DNA from 3 places in the Streptomyces sp. L2 genome. Region 3 is predicted to be linked to each of the others. Evidence: predicted binding sites of a transcription regulator. Region 3 holds the regulator's gene; each other region holds the start of a gene.
What was found. Region 3 encodes HrcA, which represses chaperone genes, less so after heat shock. Its sites were predicted from a motif close to TTNGCACTCNGNNNNNCNGAGTGCNAA; they were not measured.
Positions count from the first base shown of each region.

Region 1: the regulator HrcA is predicted to act here: its motif matches at 2,059-2,085, upstream of groES (co-chaperone GroES).
Region 2: the regulator HrcA is predicted to act here: its motif matches at 4,283-4,309, upstream of groL (chaperonin GroEL).

Region 1 covers NZ_QBDT01000001.1:3,012,230-3,018,367, reverse strand. The annotation lists gene DBP14_RS12780 (class I SAM-dependent methyltransferase) at 1-82, opposite strand, end outside; gene DBP14_RS12775 (polysaccharide deacetylase family protein) at 65-1,015, shown strand; gene DBP14_RS12770 (polysaccharide deacetylase family protein) at 1,072-1,869, shown strand; gene groES (co-chaperone GroES) at 2,232-2,540, shown strand; gene groL (chaperonin GroEL) at 2,662-4,287, shown strand; gene DBP14_RS12755 (benzoate/H(+) symporter BenE family transporter) at 4,528-5,862, opposite strand; gene DBP14_RS12750 (PLP-dependent aspartate aminotransferase family protein) at 5,859-6,138, opposite strand, start outside.
Region 2 covers NZ_QBDT01000001.1:4,303,149-4,309,286, reverse strand. The annotation lists gene DBP14_RS19245 (Uma2 family endonuclease) at 1-450, shown strand, start outside; gene DBP14_RS19240 (hypothetical protein) at 452-1,021, shown strand; gene DBP14_RS19235 (NADH:flavin oxidoreductase) at 1,060-2,223, opposite strand; gene groL (chaperonin GroEL) at 2,534-4,156, opposite strand; gene DBP14_RS19225 (cold-shock protein) at 4,546-4,749, opposite strand; gene DBP14_RS19220 (MoaD/ThiS family protein) at 5,217-5,492, opposite strand; gene thrC (threonine synthase) at 5,489-6,138, opposite strand, start outside.
Region 3 covers NZ_QBDT01000001.1:5,435,570-5,441,707, forward strand. The annotation lists gene DBP14_RS24245 (DUF3097 domain-containing protein) at 1-101, opposite strand, end outside; gene DBP14_RS24250 (MBL fold metallo-hydrolase) at 169-891, opposite strand; gene hrcA (heat-inducible transcriptional repressor HrcA) at 1,053-2,069, shown strand; gene dnaJ (molecular chaperone DnaJ) at 2,070-3,206, shown strand; gene DBP14_RS24265 (nitronate monooxygenase) at 3,354-4,424, shown strand; gene DBP14_RS24270 (16S rRNA (uracil(1498)-N(3))-methyltransferase) at 4,421-5,164, shown strand; gene DBP14_RS24275 (VOC family protein) at 5,195-5,587, shown strand; gene DBP14_RS24280 (hypothetical protein) at 5,529-5,906, opposite strand; gene DBP14_RS24285 (hypothetical protein) at 6,044-6,138, shown strand, end outside.

The sequences.
Region 1 (6,138 bases), 2.4 Mb from region 3:
TCGTGCGCCTCCGGCGGCGGTGTCGGGCCGGGTTCGGGGGTGCCGCCTGCGAGGATCCGGGCCCATGCGAGCAGTAGTACAAAATGACAAAAATCGGTCACGCTTCCGTAGGGCGGTCCACCGCCACGGAACCGTCGCACTGGCCGGCGTCGCGCTGGCCTCCCTGTCCCTGGCCGCCGGCTGCGCCGCCCCCGGCACGGACGCCGGACCCGCCCACGCCAAGAAGTCCGGTCAGGGCGGCCCCGCCCGCCACCTGGACTCCCGCGCCGCCCGCCTCGCCGCCGAACACACCCAGCTGGTCGCCGCGGCCAAGAAGTGGGGGCTGGACCAGGTCCCGCTGACGCCCCCGGCGCCGCCCGCCGAGAAGCCGAAGATCACCGCCCGCCCCGGCTTCGAGGTCGACGGCCAGGTCGCGGACGACCTGCCGCCGGTCTTCACCACCATCCCCACCAAGCAGAAGATCGTCTTCCTCACCATCGACGACGGCTCCGAGAAGGACCCGAAGTTCCTCAAGATGATGAGCGACCTGAAGATCCCGTACACGGCCTTCCTCACCAACAAGGAGATCAAGGACGACTACGGGTACTTCCGGAAGATGCAGGCCGAGGGCCACACCCTCAACAACCACACCCTCACCCACCCCTACCTGCCCGGACTCTCCTACGAGGAGCAGAAGCACGAGATCTGCGGCATGCAGGACATCATGAAGAAGCAGTTCGGCAAGGCGCCGACCGTGCTGCGCCCGCCGTTCGGCAACTACAACCACGACACCCTCGTCGCCGCCAAGTCCTGCGGCATCAAGTACGCGCCGATCTGGGACGAGGAGGTCTACGTCGACCACTGGGAGTACCGCGAGGACGACCAGGACCTCCACCCCGGAGACATCGTCCTCACCCACTTCCGCGGCCTCGCGGACTGGGGCGGCAAGGGCACGATGATCGACGACATGCGGCGCTTCCTGAACCGCGTCACGCACGACGGCTACGCGGTGGCCCGCCTGGAGGACTACCTGTGAGGCACCGGGGGCGGCGAGCGGGCGGCAGGTCCCGCCGCCACGCCGGGAACAGGGGCCTGGCCGCCGTACTCGCGGCGGCGGCGCTCCTCCTCGCCGGGTGCGCCCAGTCCGTGGATCCGATCGAGCGGCTGGGCAAGAAGGCCGCCGAACGGGTACGGCCAAACGCGCCCGTCACCGTTCCGGGCCAGGCCTACCGCCACTGGGGCCTGACCGCCCCGCTCGCCCGCCCCCCGCTTCCCCCGGCCCGCCCCCTCGCCGAGTTCTCCGCACCCCCGGGAGCCCCGCCTCGCCTCCCCGTCGTCGACCACGTCCCTACCCACGACAAGGTCGTCTTCCTCACCTACGACGACGGCGCCGGCCAGGACGCCCGCTTCGCCGACATGGTCCGCGAACTACGGCTCCCCGTCAGCATGTTCCTCACCGACCGCGTCCTCGGCCCCGGCTACGGCCACTTCGCCCGCCTGCGCTCCGTCGGCGCCGGCATCCAGAACCAGACCCTCGAACACCGCGCCCTCACCGGGCTGCCGTACGCCGGCCAGCGCGCCGAGATCTGCGGCCAGCAGGACAAACTCAGGTCCCGCTTCGGCATCCGCCCGCACCTCTTCCGCCCGCCCTACGGCACGTACGACACGACGACCCTCCGCGCCGCCGCCGACTGCGGCATCAGAGCCGTCGTCCTCTGGCGCGCCACCACGACCCCGAGCGGCCTCACCTACCGCCAGGGCGAGCACACTCTCCGCCCCGGCGACATCATCCACGTCCGGGGCCCGAGGCTGCGGTCCCGCACGAGCCGGCTGCTGAGGAGGGTGGAGGAGAGGGGGCTGACGGTGGGGCGGCTGGAGGACTACCTGTAGGAACCGGCTCCTGTTCCGGCACCATCCAGCCCCGACCGGCACAAAAGCAGCCCGTCCGGCGTTTGAGGGCGAGGGCCGCCAGGCCCGAAAGCGGGGGTGTGGGGGCGGCAGCCCCCGCGACGGCACCCGCAACCCCGGGCACCGAACCGACACCACGCGCCCCGAACCCCCCGACGCGCCGCACAGCAACTGGCACTCCGCTTGACCGAGTGCTAATCGCAGTCATAGTCTCGGCTCTGGCACTCCCCACTGGAGAGTGCCAACACAGCGACGGGCAGGTCCGGCACCCGCGACGACGGATCCACCTGGTCGCCACCTCAGACAGTTAACCCCGTGAGATCTCCGAAGGGGGAGGTCGGATCGTGACGACCACCAGCTCCAAGGTTGCCATCAAGCCGCTCGAGGACCGCATCGTGGTCCAGCCGCTCGACGCCGAGCAGACCACCGCCTCTGGCCTGGTCATCCCGGACACCGCGAAGGAGAAGCCCCAGGAGGGCGCCGTCCTCGCCGTGGGCCCGGGCCGCTTCGAGAACGGCGAGCGCCTTCCGCTCGACGTCAAGGTCGGCGACGTCGTGCTGTACAGCAAGTACGGCGGCACCGAGGTGAAGTACAACGGCGAGGAGTACCTCGTCCTCTCGGCTCGCGACGTGCTCGCGATCATCGAGAAGTAGTCACCTCCAAGCAACCTTCTGCTTGAGCTGCGCCCCTGGCCCCCGCGACCGATAACGAAGCCGGGCGTCCGGGGCGCAGTTGTCTTTACACCCACAGATTTCCGAGAGGGCTTCCGCTGTCATGGCGAAGATTCTGAAGTTCGACGAGGACGCCCGTCGCGCCCTTGAGCGCGGCGTCAACAAGCTGGCCGACACGGTGAAGGTGACGATCGGCCCCAAGGGCCGCAACGTCGTCATCGACAAGAAGTTCGGCGCCCCCACCATCACCAACGACGGTGTCACCATCGCCCGCGAGGTCGAGGTCGAGGACCCGTACGAGAACCTCGGCGCGCAGCTGGTGAAGGAGGTGGCGACCAAGACCAACGACATCGCGGGTGACGGCACCACCACCGCCACCGTGCTGGCGCAGGCCCTGGTCCGCGAGGGTCTGAAGAACGTGGCCGCGGGTGCCTCCCCGGCGCTGCTGAAGAAGGGCATCGACGCCGCGGTCAAGGCCGTCTCCGAGGACCTCCTCGCCACGGCCCGCCCGATCGACGAGAAGTCCGACATCGCCGCCGCCGCCGCGCTGTCCGCCCAGGACCAGCAGGTCGGCGAGCTGATCGCCGAGGCCATGGACAAGGTCGGCAAGGACGGTGTCATCACCGTCGAGGAGTCCAACACCTTCGGTCTGGAGCTGGACTTCACCGAGGGCATGGCCTTCGACAAGGGCTACCTGTCGCCGTACTTCGTGACGGACCAGGAGCGCATGGAGGCGGTCCTGGAGGACCCCTACATCCTCATCAACCAGGGCAAGATCTCCTCGATCCAGGACATGCTGCCGCTGCTGGAGAAGGTCATCCAGGCCGGTGCCTCCAAGCCGCTGCTGATCATCGCCGAGGACGTCGAGGGCGAGGCCCTGTCGACCCTGGTCGTCAACAAGATCCGCGGCACGTTCAACGCGGTCGCCGTCAAGGCGCCCGGCTTCGGTGACCGCCGCAAGGCGATGCTGCAGGACATGGCCGTCCTCACCGGCGCCACCGTCATCTCCGAGGAGGTCGGCCTCAAGCTCGACCAGGTCGGCCTGGACGTGCTCGGCTCCGCCCGCCGCGTCACCGTCACCAAGGACGACACCACGATCGTCGAGGGTGCCGGCAAGTCCGAGGACCTGACGGGCCGCGTCGCCCAGATCAAGGCCGAGATCGAGAACACAGACTCCGACTGGGACCGCGAGAAGCTCCAGGAGCGCCTCGCGAAGCTGGCCGGCGGCGTGTGCGTGATCAAGGTCGGCGCCGCCACCGAGGTGGAGCTGAAGGAGAAGAAGCACCGTCTGGAGGACGCCATCTCCGCGACCCGCGCCGCGGTCGAGGAGGGCATCGTCTCCGGTGGCGGCTCCGCGCTCGTCCACGCCGTGAAGGTGCTGGAGGGCAACCTCGGCAAGTCCGGCGACGAGGCCACGGGTGTCGCGGTCGTCCGCCGCGCCGCCGTCGAGCCGCTGCGCTGGATCGCGGAGAACGCGGGCCTGGAGGGCTACGTCATCGTCTCCAAGGTCGCCGAGCTGGAGAAGGGCAACGGCTACAACGCCGCGAGCGGTGAGTACGGCGACCTGGTCAAGGCCGGCGTCATCGACCCGGTCAAGGTGACGCGCTCCGCGCTGGAGAACGCCGCGTCGATCGCTTCGCTTCTGCTGACGACTGAGACGCTGGTCGTCGAGAAGAAGGAAGAGGAGGAGCCTGCGGCGGCTGGGCATGGTCATGGGCACGCCCACTGATCTGCTGCGCTGAAGGTACGGTGCCCAGTCCCCTGCGGGGGGCTGGGCACCGGTGTTTTTGTTCTTGTTCGGTTGGGCGTCTGCCCCCGGGGGGTTCGTTGCCGGGTGCGGCGCCGTTGTGGCTTGTCGCGCAGTTCCCCGCGCCCCTTACGGGGCACGGTTCGTTGCCCGGGTGCGGCGCCGTTGTGGCTTGTCGCGCCCACGCGGCGGTAGCCGCAAATCGACACAGCCCCGCGCCCCTTACGGGGCGCTGCTCTTGCGTAGGCGGGTCAGGACCAAGTGGGTCAGCATGCCGAACAACAGGCCCCAGAAGGCTGAGCCGATTCCGTGGAGGGTGATTCCTGAGGCGGTGGCGAGGAAGGTGATGAGGGCGGCTTCGCGGTCCTTCTCCTCGGTCATCGCTCCGGTGAGACCGCCGGCCAGGGCGCCGAACAGGGCTACGCCGGCGATCGCGGCGATGAGTTCCTTGGGCAGGCCGGCGAACAGCACCACCAGGGTGGAGCCGAACAGGCCGATCAGGAGGTAGAAGGCGCCGCAGGAGACGCCGGCCACGTAGCGGCGGCGGGTGTCCTGGTGGGCCTCCGGGCCGGTGCAGATGGCGGCCGTGATGGCGGCCAGGTTGATCGCGTGCGAACCGAACGGCGCCAGGACGGTGGAGACCAGGCCGGTGGAGCCGATGAGCAGCCGGTCGTCCGCCCGGTAGCCGGCGGCGGCCAGCACTCCCATGCCGGGGGCGTTCTGCGAGCCGAGCGTCGCCAGGGTCAGCGGTACGGCGATGCCGATCAGGGAGGCGACGGAGAAGTGCGGCGCGGTGAACACCGGGGTGGCCAGTCCGACGCCGTCCAGGTGCACATGGAGCTTCGACGTGGCCGCCGCGGCCACCACGCCCGCCGCCAGCGCGGCCAGCACCGCGTAGCGGGGAGCCAGCCGCTTGCCGAGCAGATACACGACCAGCACCGAACCCGCGATATACGGGGCGGACTTGAGCGAGGTGAACACTCCCGTCCCGAACGAGAACAGGATGCCCGCGAGCATCGCGGAGACCACCGCCGACGGCACGTGCCGCATCAGCCGCCCGAAGACCCCGGTCAGTCCGACCGCCGCGATCACCACGCCGCTGACCAGGAACGCGCCGATCGCCTCGCCGTAGGAGTACGCGCCGAGGCTCGTGACCAGCAGGGCCGCGCCCGGTGTGGACCAGGCGGTGATGACCGGCATCCGGGTGCGCAGGCTGAGGCCGATGCAGGTCAGACCGCTGCCGATGGAGATGGCCCAGACCCAGGAACTGGTCTGGCCGGTGCTCAGATGCCCCCGGGACGCGGCGGCCAGCACGATGACCAGCGGCCCCGAGTACGACACCACGACGGCGATGAACCCGGCGAGCACGGCGGAGACGGACGCGTCGCGCCAGAGCCCCGGCCGGTGTTCGCCGCCGTCCTTGGCCGACGGGTCGTCGGTGGCCGGCGCGGCCTCCCCGCCGGACGGGGTGCCGTCCCGCGGGGTGCCGTCCGGCGGACTGCCGTCCAGTGGGGGGCCGGATGCCGGGGGGTGGGGGGTGCGGGTCTCAGGGTTCAACGGTCTTCCTTCACGGCCCGCTCCAGGGCCTGTTCGAGGTCGGCGACGAGGTCCGCCGGATTCTCCAGGCCCACCGAGATGCGCAGCATGTCCTTGGGGGAGGTGCTGTCCGGACCCTCGAAGGTATAGCGGTGTTCGATGAGGCTTTCCACCCCGCCCAGAGAAGTGGCTCGAATGAACAGTTCGCAGTTCTGGGCGGTGCGCAGCGAACGCTGCCACTCCCCGTCCACGTGCAGGGAGAGCATGCCGCTGAATCCGCCGGTCATCTGTCGGGCG
Region 2 (6,138 bases), 1.1 Mb from region 3:
GGCAACCATCGGGAGATCCTCATCTGGCTCCAGGAGCAGTGCATGCAGCACCGGCCCGATCTGCGCGTCTACCCGGAGTCCGGGGTCAAGGCGGAGGCCTACTGCAAGGGCCGAGCCCGCACGGACGGAGCCGTCGCGCGCAAGGGACATTTCACCGGGCACGGCGAGTGGTCGGCTACCGACGGCATCCTGATGGCTGTGGAGATCACCTCCCACGACCGGGACACGGACAAGCGTGACCGCGTGGAAAAGCCCGTCGGCTATGCGACGGCCGGTATCCCCCTCTACCTCCTCATCGACCGCGACAACCGCAGGGTCACGGTGTTCAGCGAGCCGAAGGACGGCCGGTACCAGCAGGCTCCCTCCTACCCTTGGAGTACCCCCGTGGATCTGCCCGAGCCGCTGGGCTTCACCCTGGACACCCAGGAACTCAAGGAGTACGCGGACTGACATGAACCACGCCCAGCTCACCGCCCTCGGACGGGCCCTCCGTGTCCTCGGGGAGCACGGGGAGCAGCTCTCCGGTGACACCCCGGACTCCCGGCTGCACGAGATCAAGGCCGATCTGCGGCGCGCCCTCGATCGGCTGGACGAGGCCGTCGAGGCGGACAAGCCCGCCACCCGGTGCCCCGAGCACCCGAACGGGCCGGTGGACGAGGACGCCGTGGACCGCTGCCTCCTGTGCGAGACCCGGCGCCGGGCCGCCCGGCGGGCGGAGCACGGGGGCAGGGCGCCCGCCGTCGAGGCCCCTGCACCCGTGCCGTCCCGGTACGGCGTCCGCGCCGACCGGCCCCAGCCGCAGCAGCGCTGGCTGCCGGAGGAGTGGAACGGCCGCGAGTGGCAGCTGTGCGGCACCCCGCGCCGCGACCTGCGCGAGGCGGAGGCGTATCTCGCCGCCCAGCGGCGCGGCTCCCGCCCGGCGATGGCGTACCGGCTGGTGCACGAGTTCACCGACTACGAGGTGCTGCGGGTGTGGGGGACGCCCGTGTACGTCGACATCCAGCCGATGGGCAATCTGTAGGACCTGCGGACAGCCCCCACCGGCGTCCCCGCCCCGCCTCAGCTCAGCGTCTGCAGCGCCGCCGCGTCGTACGGCTTCAGCTCGTCGAAGCGGTCCGCGAGGACCTTCGCCGCCCACTCCGGGTCCTGGAGCAGGGCGCGGCCGACGGCGACCATGTCGAACTCGTCGCGCTCCAGGCGGTCCAGCAGATTGTCCAGGCTGCCCAGCTCGGCGCCCTGCCCCTGGAACGCCTTGATGAAGTCGCCGTTGAGACCGACCGAGCCGACGGTGATGGTGGGCTTGCCGGTGATCTTCTTCGTCCAGCCGGCCAGGTTGAGGTCGGAGTCGTCGAACTCGGGGAGCCAGTAGCGGCGGGTGGAGGCGTGGAAGGCGTCGACGCCGGCCGCCGCGAGCGGGGTCAGGATGGCCTCCAGCTCCTCGGGGGTCTCGGCGAGACGGGCGTCGTAGGCCTCCTGCTTCCACTGCGAGTAGCGGAAGAGGACCGGGAAGTCGGGGGAGACGGCCTCGCGGACGGCCGCGACGATCTCCGCGGCGAACCGGGTACGGGCCACGGGGTCGCCGCCGTAGGCGTCGGTACGGCGGTTGGTGCCGGCCCACAGGAACTGGTCGAGCAGGTAGCCGTGGGCGCCGTGCAGCTCGACGCCGTCGAAGCCGATGCGCTCGGCGGCGGCCGCGGCCTCGGCGAACGCGCCGATGACGGCGTCCAGGTCGGCCTGGGTCATCGCCTTGCCGGTGGCCTCGTCCTCACCGATGCGCAGCCCGGACGGGCCGACGGCGGGTGCCTCGGCGAAGGGCGGCTGGCCCTCCTTGCGGACCATGCCGATGTGCCACAGCTGCGGGACGATCGTGCCGCCCCCCGCGTGCACCGCCTCGGCGACCTTCGCCCAGCCCGCCAGCTGGTCCTCCCCGTGGAACCGCGGGACGCGGCTGCTCTGGCCCGCCGAGTCGTGCCCGACGTACGTGCCCTCGGTGACGATCAGGCCGACCCCGGCGGCGGCGCGGCGGGCGTAGTACGACACGACGTCCTCACCGGGGACGCCGCCCGGGGAGAACATGCGGGTCATCGGGGCCATCACGATCCGGTTGGGGACGGTGAGGCCGCCGAGGGTGATCGGGCGGGAGAGGATCGCTGCCGCTCGGGAGGCGATGGGGGTGACGGTCACGGGGAGGGCTCCTTGGGAACGGGGCTGCTTATACCGCATGGTATGTGCGCACGCATTGTTGCAGCTCCTTAAGCAACCTCCTATGCCGTACGGCACATTCCCGAGGAGGGGGTTCTGTTTCGCCGGTGACTGCGGGTGCTTCGTGGTTGCTCGCGCAGTTCCCCGCGCCCCTGAAGGGGCGTCCACTGCACCTACCTCAGGGGCGCGGGGAACTGCGCGACAAGCCCCCACGCACCCGCAGCCGCCGACAACGCCCGAGGGCGGCACCCCTTGTCGCGAATTTCTCGCAACAAAGGGTGCCGCCCTCGGCAAGGACGTTGATCAACCGGAGCCGGAGCCCCGAGGTCGATCAGAAGTCCATGTCACCGCCCGGCATGCCGCCGCCGGCCGGCGCCGCGGCCTTCTCCGGCTTGTCGGCGATGACGGCCTCGGTGGTGAGGAACAGCGCGGCGATGGACGCGGCGTTCTGCAGAGCGGAACGCGTCACCTTCGCCGGGTCGATGATGCCCTCGGCGACCAGGTCGACGTACTCACCGGTCGCGGCGTTGAGGCCGTGACCCGGGGTGAGGTTGCGGACCTTCTCCACCACGACGCCGCCCTCAAGGCCGGCGTTGACGGCGATCTGCTTCAGCGGGGCCTCCAGCGCGAGCTTCACGGCCTGAGCGCCGGTCGCCTCGTCACCGTCGAGCTCCAGCTTCTCGAAGACCTGGGAAGCCTGCAGCAGGGCCACGCCACCACCGGCGACGATGCCCTCCTCGACGGCGGCCTTCGCGTTGCGGACGGCGTCCTCGATGCGGTGCTTGCGCTCCTTGAGCTCCACCTCGGTGGCGGCGCCGGCCTTGATGACCGCGACACCGCCGGCGAGCTTCGCCAGGCGCTCCTGCAGCTTCTCGCGGTCGTAGTCCGAGTCGCTGTTCTCGATCTCGGCGCGGATCTGGTTCACGCGGCCGTTGACCTGGTCCGAGGAACCGGCACCGTCGACGATGGTGGTCTCGTCCTTGGTGATGACGACCTTGCGGGCGCGGCCCAGGAGGTCCAGGGTCGCGTTCTCCAGCTTGAGGCCGACCTCCTCGGAGATGACCTCGCCGCCCGTGAGGATGGCGATGTCGCCGAGCATGGCCTTGCGGCGGTCGCCGAAGCCCGGGGCCTTGACGGCGACGGACTTGAAGGTGCCGCGGATCTTGTTGACGACCAGGGTCGACAGGGCCTCGCCCTCGACGTCCTCGGCGATGATCAGCAGCGGCTTGCCCGACTGCATGACCTTCTCCAGGAGCGGGAGCAGGTCCTTGACGGAGCCGATCTTGGAGTTCGCGATGAGGATGTAGGGGTCCTCCAGCGAGGCCTCCATACGCTCCATGTCGGTCGCGAAGTAGGCGGAGATGTAGCCCTTGTCGAAGCGCATGCCCTCGGTGAGCTCAAGCTCCAGACCGAAGGTGTTGCTCTCCTCGACGGTGATGACGCCTTCCTTGCCGACCTTGTCCATCGCCTCGGCGATCAGCTCGCCGATCTGGGTGTCGGCGGCGGAGATGGACGCGGTGGAGGCGATCTGCTCCTTGGTCTCGACGTCCTTCGCCTGCTCCAGCAGGGCGGCGGAGACGGCCTCGACGGCCTTCTCGATGCCCCGCTTGAGGGCCATCGGGTTGGCGCCGGCGGCTACGTTGCGCAGACCCTCCTTGACCAGGGCCTGGGCGAGCACCGTCGCGGTCGTCGTACCGTCACCGGCGACGTCGTCCGTCTTCTTGGCGACTTCCTTGACGAGCTCGGCGCCGATCTTCTCGTACGGGTCCTCCAGCTCGATCTCCTTGGCGATGGACACACCATCGTTGGTGATCGTGGGGGCGCCCCACTTCTTCTCAAGGACGACGTTGCGGCCCTTGGGGCCGAGGGTGACCTTGACGGCGTCGGCGAGCTGGTTCATACCGCGCTCAAGGCCGCGCCGCGCCTCCTCGTCGAACGCGATGATCTTGGCCATGTGAAGTGGTCCCTCCAGGACTGGGGGTGATTCTTCGGACCGCGCCCGCGCCCGCGACGGACGGCCTGCCTGCCTCGTGGTTCCTTGCCCCACCCGGCTTGCGGGCCTCACCGACCCGGTCCTTCGTTGTCACTCTCACCTTCAGAGTGCTAACGCCAATGATTAGCACTCGGCACCGTCGAGTGCAAGGTGCGCCCGCGAAGCGGGCTCGTTGAGGGGTGGTGGTCGGGTGACGGGTGGGCGCAAGCGCCTCTCGGGGGTCGGCCGTGCCCTCCGCCGTCGGCGAAACGGTTCGTGCGCCTCCCCCGCACGGTGAGCGCACGCCCCCGGTCCGGGCATGCCGAAGGGCCCGTACCTCGGGAGGTGCGGGCCCTTCGTGCAGCTACGTTTCAGGCGGTGACGCGAACCATGTCGGCCTGCGGGCCCTTCTGGCCCTGCGAGATCTCGAACTCGACCCGCTGGCCCTCTTCAAGGCTGCGGTAGCCGTCCATCTGAATGGCGCTGTAGTGGACGAAGACGTCCGCACCACCGTCGACCGCGATGAAGCCGTACCCCTTCTCCGCGTTGAACCATTTGACGGTGCCCTGAGCCATGCCTAACTCCCCTATTACTGGCCCTTGCACAGATCCGCACTTCGCGGACCCGGGTCAGACCTCGCCCACCAGTGTTCGGGGGCGTGCGCCGGAACGCGTCGACCGCGGCTGAATGTATCTGTCCAACTGCCGTCTGCAACAGGTCAATCGGACGAGAATTCTGGACGAGCCCGATCCGGAATGTGGTGAGAATTCGCCCGAATTCAGGGCAAGTCGGGCCGAACAAAGGGGGTGAATGCCGCAAAAGGGCCACACAGTTTGGCCATTTCTTGCCGGGTCCGCGGCACCACTCCAAGGCTCCCGACCCTCGGTCCGGGAGCGCGTTCCCCAACTCTACCGCGCTCAATCACACAGAATTGCCCCCTCCGTTTCTCTCACGGAGAGGGCACTGCACCCATTAGCGGCTGCCGCCGCGGGGATGAACAATGAGTGACCGGCATTACCGAAGGTAATGTTCGGTCATTCGGTCAGCCGCCGGCGACGGCCGGAATGATGGAGACGCCGGCGCCGTCGGGGGTGGCCGTCTGCAGGCCCTGCTCGAAGCGGACGTCGTCGTCGTTGACGTACACGTTGACGAACCGGCGCAGCTTGCCCTGGTCGTCCAGCACGCGGGCGGCGATCCCGGTGTGGTGCTTCTCCAGGTCCTCGATGACCTCGGACAGCGTCGCGCCCTCGGCGGCGACCTCGGCCTGCCCGCCGGTGTAGGTACGCAGAATGGTGGGGATGCGAACGGTCACGCTCATGCGAGGCCAGCCTCTCGGAAGGAGTCCAGGTTCGGGCGGATGGTGGCGGTGAGGCCGGTCCCGGCCACCGCGTCCAGGGTCTTGAGGCCGTCGCCCGTGTTGAGGACGACCGTGGTCTTCGTCGGGTCCAGCAGGCCCTCCTTGAGCAGCTTGCGGGTGACGCCGACGGTCACGCCGCCCGCCGTCTCCGCGAAGATGCCCTCCGTGCGGGCCAGCAGCTTGATCGCGTCGACGACTTCCTCGTCGGTCACGTCCTCCACGGCCCCGCCGGTGCGGCGCGCGATGTCGAGGACGTACGGTCCGTCGGCCGGGTTGCCGATGGCCAGCGACTTGGCGATCGTGTTCGGCTTCTGCGGCCGTACGACGTCGTGCCCCGCCTTGTACGCGGTCGACACCGGCGAGCAGCCCTCGGCCTGCGCGCCGAAGATCTTGTACGGCTTGTCCTCGACCAGGCCCAGCTTGATCAGTTCCTGGAGACCCTTGTCGATCTTCGTGAGCTGGGAGCCGGACGCGATGGGCACCACGAGCTGGTCCGGGAGCTGCCAGCCGAGCTGCTCGCAGATCTCGTACGCCAGGGTCTTGGAGCCCTCCGCGTAGTACGGCCGCAGGTTGACGTTGACGAAGCCCCAGCCCTCGCCGGCCGGGT
Region 3 (6,138 bases):
GAGCCGGGCTCCTCCACCACCAGACCGGGCTCCGCCGGAACCTCCGGGACGGGCTTCGGTTTCTTCCAGGGGGGAGTGAGGTCGGAGGAGTACTGGCGCATTCGGATGACGATAGGAGAAGCGGCGCGCCCGCACGCACGACACGCCGAAGCCGGGCGGCGGCGCGGCTCAGCTCACGCCGAAACGCGCCGCCAGCGCGTCCCGTTGACGTCGCACGAAGGCCGCGTCCACCACCGCTCCGTGACCGGGGACGTACAGCGCGTCCGGGCCGCCCAGCGCCAGCAGCCGGTCCAGGGCGTCGGGCCAGCGGGACGGTACGGCGTCCGGGCCGGCCTGCGGCTCGCCCGACTCCTCGACCAGATCGCCGCAGAACACCACCTCCGGGTCGCCCGGCACCAGCACCGCGAGGTCGTGCGCCGTGTGGCCGGGTCCGACGTTGGCCAGCAGCGCCTGCCGGCCCTCGCCGAGATCGAGGGTCCACTCGCCGGACACCAGGTGGCGGGGCGTGGCGAGGGCGGTCACCGCCGCGTCGGCGTCCTCGGCCGGCAGGCCCTCCCGGACCGCGTCCGCGCGCAGCTCCCCGCGCCCGGCGGCGAACACCGCGTCCGTGCCGACCGCCGCGTACACCTCCGCTCCCGCGAACGAGGCCGCGCCGAAGACGTGGTCGAAATGGGGATGCGTCAGCGCGAGATGAGTCACACGGCCGCCGGCCAGCACCTCGGCCTGGGCGCGGATCCGCGTGCCCTCCGCGAGGCTCGACCCGGCGTCCACGAGGAGCGCCGCGCCCGCCCCGACGACCAGCCCCGCCGTGCAGTCCCAGCCCGGCAGCCGGCACCGCCCGACCCCCGCGCCCAGCCGTTCCCACCCCAGCCCTTCCCAAGTCAAGGTCATACCGCGACGCTAACTCCACGACCCCCGGAGCAGCACCGACCTTGCCCGGGGACCACCCCACGGCCGTACACTGGGCCGGGGAATGCTGGCACTCGCATGCGCAGAGTGCCAGGCGGAAGACCTGAAGGGCCGCGGGGACGACATGCTGGAGGTGTGCGCGGGTGCTGAGTGAACGCAGGCTGCAGGTGCTGCGCGCCATCGTCCAGGACTATGTCGGAACCGAGGAACCGGTGGGGTCCAAGGCGCTCACCGAGCGGCACAGCCTCGGCGTGTCCCCGGCGACCGTCCGCAACGACATGGCGGTCCTGGAGGACGAGGGGTACATCGCGCAGCCGCACACCAGCGCCGGGCGGATCCCCACGGACAAGGGCTACCGGCTGTTCGTTGACAAGCTCGCGGGCGTCAAGCCGATGACCGGGCCCGAGCGCCGGGCCATCCAGAACTTCCTGGAGGGCGCCGTCGACCTCGACGACGTCGTCGCCCGCACGGTGCGGCTGCTCGCGCAGCTGACCCGGCAGGTCGCCGTCGTGCAGTACCCGTCGCTGACCCGGTCCACGGTGCGGCACGTGGAACTGCTCGCGCTCGCGCCCGCGCGCGTGATGCTTGTGCTGATCACAGACACCGGTCGGGTCGAGCAGCGGATGATCGACTGCCCGGCTCCGTTCGGCGAGGCGTCTCTCGCGGACCTCAGGGCGCGGCTCAACAGCCGGGTCGCCGGCCGCCGGTTCACCGATGTGCCCCGGCTGGTCGAAGACCTGCCGGAGGGCTTCGAGGCGGAGGACCGCGGCACGGTCTCGACGGTGCTCTCCACGCTGCTGGAGGCGCTCGTCGAGGAGAGCGAGGAGCGGCTGATGATCGGCGGCACCGCCAACCTCACCCGCTTCGGGCACGACTTCCCCCTCACGATCCGGCCCGTCCTGGAGGCCCTGGAGGAGCAGGTCGTGCTCCTCAAGCTCCTCGGCGAGGCGAAGGATCCGGGCATGACCGTGCGCATCGGTCACGAGAACGCCCATGAAGGACTCAACTCAACTTCAGTGGTGTCGGTCGGCTACGGTTCGGGCGGCGAGGCAGTAGCCAAGCTCGGCGTGGTCGGACCGACCCGCATGGATTACCCGGGAACGATGGGAGCGGTAAGAGCGGTGGCACGGTACGTCGGACAGATCCTGGCGGAGTCGTAAGTGGCCACGGACTACTACGCCGTTCTCGGCGTGCGCCGCGACGCGTCGCAGGATGAGATCAAGAAGGCGTTCCGTCGGCTCGCGCGCGAGCTGCACCCGGACGTCAACCCGGACCCGAAGACCCAGGAGCGGTTCAAGGAGATCAACGCCGCCTACGAGGTGCTGTCGGACCCGCAGAAGAAGCAGGTCTACGACCTCGGCGGCGACCCCCTCTCCCAGTCGGGCGGGGCGGGCGCGGGCGGCTTCGGAGCAGGCGGCTTCGGCAACTTCTCCGACATCATGGACGCGTTCTTCGGTACTGCGTCGCAGCGCGGCCCGCGCTCGCGCACCCGGCGCGGCCAGGACGCGATGATCCGCATCGAGGTCGAACTGGACGAGGCGGCCTTCGGGACGACCAAGGACATCCAGGTCGACACCGCGGTCGTCTGCAACACCTGCAACGGCGAGGGCGCGGCCCCCGGCACGTCGGCCCAGACGTGTGACATGTGCCGCGGCCGCGGCGAGGTCTCCCAGGTCACCCGGTCCTTCCTCGGCCAGGTCATGACCTCCCGGCCCTGCCCCCAGTGCCAGGGCTTCGGCACGGTCGTGCCGACCCCGTGCCCGGAGTGCGCCGGTGACGGCCGGGTCCGCTCGCGGCGGACGCTGACCGTGAAGATCCCGGCCGGTGTCGACAACGGCACCCGGATCCAGCTCGCCGGCGAGGGCGAGGTCGGTCCGGGCGGTGGTCCGGCCGGCGACCTGTACGTGGAGATCCACGAGCTGCCGCACAGCACCTTCCAGCGGCGCGGCGACGACCTGCACTGCACGGTCACCATCCCGATGACCGCGGCGGCCCTCGGCACGAAGGTGCCGCTGGAGACGCTGGACGGCCTGGAGGAGGTCGACATCCGGCCCGGCACCCAGTCCGGCCAGTCGATCCCGCTGCACGGCCGGGGCGTCACGCACCTGCGCGGCGGCGGCCGCGGCGACCTCATCGTGCACGTCGAGGTGACCACGCCGACCAAGCTGGACCCCGAGCAGGAGCGCGTGCTGCGCGAACTGGCCAAGCTGCGGGGCGAGGAGCGTCCGCAGGGGCAGTTCCAGCCGGGCCAGCAGGGGCTGTTCTCCCGGCTGAAGGACGCCTTCAACGGCCGCTGAGACCCGGCCCGGAGCAGTGCCGTGAACCGGCCGGGGGCGGCGTCGCGAAGGCGTCCGTCCCGGCCCGCATGAGGCCCTGCCTGAGGCGCATGTGCCAGGGGAAAGGCCCGATTCGGACTTGTTCGGAGGACGTGACAACATGCGGTCATGTCCTCCGCACTGACCGATCTCTTCCCCCAGCCGATCGTGCAGGCCCCCATGGCGGGCGGCGTCTCCGTCCCGCTGCTCGCCGCCGCCGTCTGCGAGGCCGGCGGCCTCGGGTTCCTCGCCGCCGGCTACAAGACCGCCGACGGCATGTACCAGGAGATCAAGCAGCTGCGGAGCCTCACCGCCCACCCCTTCGGTGTGAACGTGTTCATGCCCCAGCCCGAGCACGGCGAGTCCGGCGCGGTCGAGGTCTACGCCCACCAACTCGCCGGAGAAGCCGCCTGGTACGAGACCGAGCTGGGCGACCCCGAAAGCGGCCGGGACGACGGCTACGACGCCAAGCTCGCCGTCCTCCTCGACAACCCGGTCCCGGTGGTCTCCTTCCACTTCGGCGTGCCCGAGCGGGAGGTCCTCGACGCGCTGCGCAGGGCCGGCACCTACACGCTGGTCACCGCCACCACCGCCGAGGAGGCCCGCGCGGTGGAGCGGGCCGGCGCCGACGCGGTCATCGCCCAGGGCGCGGAGGCCGGCGGCCACCAGGGCACCCACCGCGACCTCGCGGAGAACGGCGGCGGCACCGGGCTGCTCTCGCTGATCGCCCAGGTCCGCGAGGCTGTCAGCCTCCCCGTCGTCGCCGCCGGCGGCATCATGCGGGGCAGCCAGATCGCCGCCGCCCTCGCCGCCGGCGCGAGCGCGGCCCAGCTGGGCACGGCCTTCCTCGCCACCCCCGAGTCCGGGGCCCACGCCCTGCACAAACAGGCCCTCACCAACCCCCTGTTCACCCGCACCGAGCCGACCCGCGCCTTCTCCGGCCGGCCCGCCCGCGCCCTGGTCAACCGCTTCCTGCGCGAGCACGGCCCGTACGCCCCGGCCGCCTACCCGGAGGTCCACCACCTGACCGCGCCGCTGCGCAAGGCCGCGGCGAAGGCCCAGGACGCGCAGGGCATGGCGCTGTGGGCCGGGCAGGGGCACCGGATGGCCCGTGAGCTGCCCGCGGGCCGGCTGGTGGAGACGCTGGCCGCCGAACTCGCCGACGCGCGGACAGCGTTGTCGCGGGGCGGTGCCCGATGACCGCGCCGGTGTTCCTCGTCGACTCCCTGGACGGCGTCGGCCCCGGCTCGGTCGTCGACGTGACCGGCCCCGAGGGGCGGCACGCGGTCTCCGTACGGCGGCTGCAGCCCGGCGAGGAGGTCGTGGTCACCGACGGCCGGGGCAGGGGAGCGGCCGGGGTCGTGCTCAGCGTGTCCGGCAAGGACCATCTGGTCGTCCAGCCGCACACGTTCCCGGTGGAGGCCGAGCCCAGCCCGCGGATCACCGTCGTGCAGGCGCTGCCCAAGGGCGACCGGGGCGAGCTGGCCGTGGAGACGATGACCGAGGTGGGCGTCGACGCGATCGTGCCCTGGCAGGCGGCCCGCTGCATCACCCAGTGGAAGGGCGAGCGCGGCCAGAAGGCCCTCGGCAAGTGGCGGGCCACCGCCCGCGAGGCCGGCAAGCAGTCCCGGCGGCTGCGCTTCCCGGAGGTCGCGGACGCCGCCACCGGCAAACAGGTTGCCTCACTTCTCGCCGAAGCCGACTTCGCCGCCGTGCTCCACGAGAGCGGCGAGGAGCGCCTGGCCACCGCCGAACTCCCCGGCCGGGGAAACATCGTGCTGGTCGTCGGCCCCGAAGGCGGCGTCTCACCCGAGGAGCTGGCCCTGTTCGCCGAGGCGGGGGCCCGGCCCTACGTCCTGGGTCCTACTGTGTTGCGTACATCGACCGCCGGCACCGCCGCCGCGGCCCTGCTCCTGGGCCGCACCGGCCGCTGGTCCTGACAGCACCACACCACATCAGGGGGAAGCACCGTGGAACTCGCGCAAGTACGGCTCCTCGTCACCGACTTCGCCGCCTGCTACCGCTTCTACGCCGACGTCCTCGGCCTCAAGCCGCAGTCCGGCGCGACCGAGGGGCCGTACGAGAAGTTCAGCCCGCACGTCGGCTCCGCCGGCATCGCGCTGCAGGACCGCGCGATGATGGCCCAGGTCCTCGGCGAACTCGGCGAGACCGCCACCGGCCACCGCTCCCTGGTCGTCCTGCGCGTCGACGACCTCGACGCCTACACGACCGAGATCGTCTCCCGGGGCGCCACCCTGGTGCACGGCCCCGCCCCCATGACCGACCGCATGCGCGTCGCCCACCTCAAGGACCCGGAGGGCAACCTGGTGGAACTCCAGGAGTGGCTTCTGCTGCGCACCTGACGGCGACAGCGCACAGCAGCTCCGGATCGTCCACCTCACCGCCCGCCGGCCACCTGCTCCCCAACTCCTCGACGAAGGCCCGTACGACCGCCGGTTCGTGGAGATTGACCGCGTGCCCGTGGTCGTCGGCGACGAGCCCGAAGTGCCCGCCCCAGCCGCCGTCGAGGCTGGGCAGCGCGATCCGCACCGGGACACCGTCCCGGAACAGCGACAGCACCTCGGAGCAGGCAGGGCCGTCCACCCGGTGCCGGTGCCGGACGGTCCACCGGTAGACGGTCCCGTCCACCACCAGCCGCCTCAGTCTGGGTCTCGTGCTCACCGACTCACCCTAGAACAGGGCATGTTGCCCGTACGGGTGAGTGGCCGCTTGTGGTCTGTCGCTCGGGGGTCGGGGGTGGGACGCTGCTGTTCATGGGGGTATGGGGACGGTATCGGTGGTGGCCGCGCGGGGCGCGGGTGGTGGCTGTCGCGGGAGTCGTGCTGGTCGGGACGGGAGTTGTCGCCGCGTGTGATCCGGGTGGGCTGAGCTCCACCACGGCCGCGTACACCAC